Regions from separate parts of the Nicoliella lavandulae genome, predicted to be linked through region 2. Evidence: riboswitches for the same ligand, from Rfam matches in the RefSeq annotation. Region 2 holds a riboswitch; the other holds the start of a gene.
What was found. Region 2 has a riboswitch for thiamine pyrophosphate ahead of tenA (thiaminase II). Riboswitches for the same ligand answer to the same signal wherever they lie in the genome.
Positions count from the first base shown of each region.

Region 1: linked by a shared signal. The riboswitch ahead of R4146_RS00755 (ECF transporter S component) and the one ahead of tenA (thiaminase II) in region 2 are both predicted to bind thiamine pyrophosphate.

Region 1 covers NZ_JAWMWH010000001.1:146,567-149,773, forward strand. The annotation lists gene R4146_RS00750 (serine hydrolase) at 1-826, opposite strand, end outside; TPP riboswitch at 1,006-1,095, shown strand; gene R4146_RS00755 (ECF transporter S component) at 1,203-1,760, shown strand; gene R4146_RS00760 (ABC transporter ATP-binding protein) at 1,858-3,207, shown strand, end outside.
Region 2 covers NZ_JAWMWH010000003.1:348,189-351,395, reverse strand. The annotation lists gene R4146_RS08305 (hypothetical protein) at 104-289, shown strand; gene R4146_RS08300 (carbon-nitrogen hydrolase family protein) at 331-1,137, opposite strand; TPP riboswitch at 1,265-1,356, shown strand; gene tenA (thiaminase II) at 1,454-2,158, shown strand; gene thiD (bifunctional hydroxymethylpyrimidine kinase/phosphomethylpyrimidine kinase) at 2,158-2,970, shown strand; gene thiE (thiamine phosphate synthase) at 2,957-3,207, shown strand, end outside.

The DNA.
Region 1 (3,207 bases), on a different contig from region 2:
GCGCATAGAACGTCCGCCCCTTTAACATATTGTTGTAGTTGTAAAGTCGTTGCCCATCAACGGTCGCAGTCCCCTTCTTTGAATCCTTTAGGATCTGTGGGTAGTACGCTAATACGTGTTGGGTAATGGTTGCTAATGCCTTAGCACTTACCATGTTACCGGCATTGGCGCCCCCTTTATATTTAAAGCCATAGTGAACTAAGTCCGTATTTTCTAATCCAGATGCAGAATTAAATGTCGCATCGATGTCCCATGCGGCTGCTTGTTTATTCATCATATCAATAAACTTACCGTTAGAACCAGCTACCCATTGGCCTAGCGCAATGGCTGCATTATTGGAGGATTGGATTAACGTTGCCCGGTATAATTGTCTAACTGTATACTTGTGGCCAGGTTTGAACTTAAATCCGCCCCCGATGTTATTATTGTAGCTCATGTTCACTAAGCTAGTGCTAGAAGTATTAACGACTTGATTCCAGCCGTTCGTTTCTTGCGCCTTACGGATCACTAAGTATAAGGTCATTAACTTAGCTGTCGAAGCAACTTTTAACTTTTGATTGATGTTTTTAGCGTACACAATTTTACCGTTATCCGCATCAACCGCAATGGCCGCCTTGGCATTCTTCATTTTGTAATTACCAGGCACAATTGCGTTACCAGTCAATCCAACGGCTCCATCATCATAATCATAGTCATAATTATAAGTCGCCGCATTGGCCGTTTTTGTCGCCCCAGAATTAACCAATGAATTAATTCCAGAACCCGAAGCGATTCCGACAACAGCAACCAATGCCACCGTGAATCGTTTTAATTTTTTACTAATCATATCCTAAATCCTTCCCAAAAATTAAGTAATTTAAATCTTATATAATAAATTACCATTTTCACAGTCCTTAGACAATTGGTTTAAGCGAACTGTAAAGGAAGTGTTATTTAAGCATTGTGATTGTAACAAACGACCTTGCAATTTGTTTAAGACTAAGTTAAACTAGTCAAAGTTAAATAAATAGATGTTTGGGGTGCCGTTCGGCTGAGATAATACCCATTGAACCTGATTCAGTTAGCACTGGTGGAGGGAAACAATGCACTTTAGTGTGCTCAATGGCGTACATACCAAAGGGTCCTCAAAATATTTGAGGACCCTTTTTCTATTTGTTTAAAAAATTATTGATGGATCTATGTTGAAAGGAAGGTTTTTAGCAATGGCTAAAAAATGGAGTCTTAGAAATATTATTTTAATTGCGTTGATCGCAATCGTCTGTGGGGTTATTTTCTGGTTAACTAGTTTTATTTACAATGCGTTGACCCTAATTTTAACTCCCATCGGATTAGCACCGGCTGCCAATGATTTATCACTCGGTTTATGGATCGTCGCTGGACCACTAGCTGGTGCCATCTTCAAGATGCCCGGAGTTTCAATCTTCAGTGAAGTAGCTGGAGCCGTAGTTGAAATGTTCTTAGGTGATCAATGGGGCGTTATGAACGTGGTTTCTGGTTTAATCCAAGGAGCCGGTGCTGAATTAGGATTCGCCGTTACGGGCTACAAAAAATATGGTCACTTCCAACTATTCTTAGGAGCGGTCTTTACCACCGTCATTACATTTACTTGGGATTGGTTCAAAAATGGTTACAATGCTTACCACGTGGGCTTTATTATTCTATTATTCATTCTTCGGTTTATCTCCGTATGGGTCTTTAGTGATCCGATTCCAACTGCAATTAACAAATTGCTTAACCGAAGCCATGCTATTGAAGCATAATTTAGTCGCGTTTTGATTCACAAGTCGTTAAAATAACATTAAAGCACTTCGAAAGCATTGCTTTGGGGTGCTTTCTTTATTATTTGGAGGAATTTTTATGACAACCGTCAATGTTAGTCATTTCACATTTACCTATGCTAAAAGTAAGCAACCCGTCTTGGCAGACGTGAACTTAACGTTTCCCAGTGGTCAAATTAGTTTGATTGCTGGGCCATCAGGAACTGGTAAGTCGACACTATTAAAATCAATCGCTGGTCTATATCCTGAGTTTGCCAATGGTGATTATACCGGCACCATCAGCTTTGACGACCAAGCAATCAACACCATCCCCGCCACTGACATGAGTGGCATCGTATCCATGATGTTTCAAAATCCAAATCAACAATTTACCATGACCAATGTTTACGATGAAATCCAATTCGCCCTTGAAAATCGCCGAATGGATCCAGCGGCTATCCCTGCCCGCATCGATCATGCAATGGAATTCGTTAACATTACCAAACTCAAGCATCGCAGCTTAAATGACCTGTCCGGTGGTGAAAAACAAAAGGTAGCCTTAGCCATTATTATCGCAATGGATTCAAAGGTTATCTTACTTGATGAACCATTTGCTAGTTTGGACCGGCAATCACGAAGTGACTTATTGCACCAACTAACACGTTTGCGCGATGAAAAACACAAAACCATCATTTTAGTCGATCATGACTTATCTGGCTATGAAGCAGTAGTTGATCACTTCTTTTATCTCCATGCTGACCAACATCAAATCACAGAGCTATCGCATCAAGACGTTGCGCAATTACTTACGCCGTTCGATAACCATGAATTAGCTGATGTTAAATTAGCCCTCCCGACTGCTGATGAACAAAGCGTCATTGACTTGGACCACCTAACGCTAAGTCAACACGATCAAGCCCTGTTAGCAATGGATCAATTTAAAATCTACCCTAACCGGACCACGTTGATTACTGGTGAGAACGGAATTGGTAAGTCCACGTTATTTAAGGCGTTGACCCGCCTATTTAAATACGATGGTACAATTTTATACCAAGGCAAAAATATCCAAAAAATTCGTAAAAAGCCTTACTTATCACATGTTGCACTTGTTTTTCAAGATGCTGAAATGCAGTTTGTCGATATTACGGTGGCAGAAGAACTACAATTATCACTTAAGAACGCCGTTCACCCCCACTACTCAACTGACGATGTGCAAGCAATGTTAAAGGAATTAAAGATTGATGGTCGTGAACAACAAGTGGTCTACACCCTAAGTGAAGGTCAGAAAAAGAAATTACAAATCTTAGAAATGTTAATCATGGGTAACGATGTGCTCTTAATGGATGAACCATTTAAGGGGTTGGACATTGAATCATTAACGACCGTAGTCAAGTTCTTAACCCAAGCACGCCAAAAGTTCAACCAAACCATCGTCATCATTAGCCACCAG
Region 2 (3,207 bases):
TTTAGTGAAAAAATTCACAAGACTTAATTAATTGAACATAAAGATGTTGGTCTAACAATGTTTATGCTAAAATAAGAACATGATCTCAAAGGAATGGTGATGAATGATTATCGTTTTATTATTAACCATCTTTGTATTATGGTTAGTCTGGAAATTCCTCAGTAGTTGGCTATGGTGGCTATTGTTAATCGCTGCCATCATTTGGATGTTAAAGGTATTTTTCTGGGGTGCCATTATTTTAATTGTCTTAGGCGTTCTAGGGGCCTTTTCTGATGGAAATCAATCGTAATAAAAAACCGGTTTAGCAGATGCTAAACCGGTTTTTGTAACTTAATATAATTTAGGAATTCTTTGATTAGCTGATGGTAACGTTTTTCTAACGGTCTTAATTTTATCTAAGTCAATTTCAGTAATTAAGATTGTTTCGTCACTCCCTGCCTGAGCAATTGTGACGCCCATTGGATCAACGACTTGACTTAAACCCACACGGTCATTACTAGCTGGTTTATCGCATCCAACAACATAGGTAGTATTTTCAATTGCACGTGCTTTTAGTAATGTGGACCAGTGATATTCCTTTAAGGGACCACTAAACCATGACGTTGGAATGATGATAACATCAGCTCCATTAATTGCTTCATAGCGAGCCACTTCTGGGAATCGTAATTCATAGCATACAAACAACCCGATTTTACCAAATGGCGTGTCAATAGGTTCGAATAATTTATCACCTGGCTTAATTTGGTCAGACTCTTTAGTGCCAAAAGCATCATATAAGTGCGTTTTGTGATACGTACTAACGATTTTACCATGATTATCGATAACTACGATTGTATTATAAACTCGTTGATCATTGCCATCATCATTTTTTTCGCGCATCCCAAATATTACCCACACTTGATTATCAATTGCGGCTTGTTTGGCATTGTTAACAAATGGTCCTTCTAGCGATTCAGCATGTTGATTGATTACATCTAAATCCGCAGTGGCGGAAACCGTGCTCATGAACATTTCCGGAAATACCACTAATTTAGCGCCCTTTTCGGCGGCCTCTTTAGTAACTTGGGTCAATTTATGTTGATTAACGGTTTGATCAAGGTCAGAAAATGATTGTGCTAGTGCAATTTTATAATTCAAAGCCTAATCCTCCTAATTATCTTTTAAGCAAATTCTAATCTTATGTCACTGCAATGTCAATCATTGTAAGTTCCATTAGACACCTTATATTAGATATGGTATATTAGTTCTGGAATTGAATATAAATGACTATCCACTGGGGTGCCGTTTGGCTGAGATAATACCCATTGAACCTGAATCTAGATAACACTAGCGTAGGAACGTGGCATGAATCGAAGATAATCGCAGATGATTATAGGCGACCCACCCCCGAAGTTAGTTCGGTGTGGGTCGTTTTTATTTTCCCTGGATAGTTATAATTTAGGAGGATTCACCTATGTTTTCTGATCAACTAAAGCAACAAGCGCAACCCATTTTAAAAGGTATTTTTGAACATCCCTTCATTCAAGGCATTGCCAATGGACACGTTCCTGGTGCCGCATTGAAATTCTATGTTCAACAAGATTATCAATACCTAAGCGAATTTATCAAAATTTATGGAAATGCAATTGCGAAATCCAATGATCGCGAATTAATGAGTTTCTTTAATGATCAAATTAGCTTCATTTTAAATAGTGAGATTCATCCCCACCATATTTTTTGCAATATTGCTGGAGTATCATACGAAAGTCAACAGCATGCCACGCCTTCCCCTAAAGCATACCTATACGAATCACATATGCACCGGGCGGGTGAAACGGGCTCATTGTTAAATATCTTAGCAGCGTTTCAACCATGTCCTTGGACGTATGCAGAGATTGCTGATCACTTAGTAGCTCAAGGGGCAGCAAATGATGACAACCCATTTAAGGACTGGATCGAATTCTATGCAACCCCTAAGGGTGATAAATCACTAAGTGATACGGTCTTTGCCTTTGTTGACCGCTTTGCAGAACATGCATCCCCAGAAGAATTAACTGAAGCCACCCAATACTTCCTAAAGAGTTGCGAATTAGAATGGCAATTCTGGGAACAAGCATATAAGCAAGAGGATTGGCACTTCAAAGCAACATTAGATGCTGCTAGTAAGGAGGAATTCTAATGCGTGAGTTTCCAGAAGCATTAACGATCGCTGGTACTGATTCTGGTGGTGGCGCTGGAATGATGGCCGACATCAAGACAATGCAAGCTTGTCATGTGTTTAGTACCAGCGTGGTCGTTGGTGTTACTGCTCAAAATACTTTAGATGTGCAAAAAGTCTATCCATTACCACTGGAGATGGTCGATGCTCAGTTCGCTTCAGTTGCGGAGGACTTTAAGATCAAAGCTGCGAAGACAGGTGCGCTCTTTGATGCGGCCCATGTTAAGGCCGTAGCTAAAAATATTAAGCATTATTCATTTGGAACCCTAGTTGTTGATCCCGTTATGGTAGCCAAGGGCGGTGCTAAGTTATTAACTGATGATGCGATTGATACCGTCATCAACGACTTAATTCCACTGGCTGATATCATTACCCCTAATCTACCAGAGGCCGAAACGATCGTTAAACACCCAATTGATGACTTAGCAACCGTTAAAAATGCTGCTAAAGAAATTCAACGACTAGGTGCTAAGAACGTTATCATTAAGGGCGGTCATAGTGATGGCCCTGAGAATAAAGACTATGTATTACTAGCAGATGGGACTGCATTTTGGTTGACTGGTGATCACGTTGATTCTAAGCGTAAACATGGGACTGGTGATACACTGTCATCCGTTATCGTTGCTGAAATTGCTAAGGGCTGTCACGTCGAACAAGCCATTCGGCGGGCAAAGGCCTATATGAACGAAATTCTAAAACATGAAATTCACGTGGGCCAAGGTCATGGTCCACTTAATCATTGGGGAGCTGAAAATACTGATGTTGAAATTTAATCCAGACATGTTACGGGTCTACTTTATTGGTGGGACTCAAAATATTGGCGGCGATAAGGCCAAGTTTATTGAACAACTAACCACTGCTTGTCAAAGTGGAATCACAATGTTTCAATACCGTGAAAAAGGTAAAGGTGCCCTCGTGGGTCAAGAACGCCTTGAATTAGGTCAAACGGTCCGCGACATTACTAAACAATATGGCGTTCCATTGATCGTTGATGATGATTTGGCGCTTGC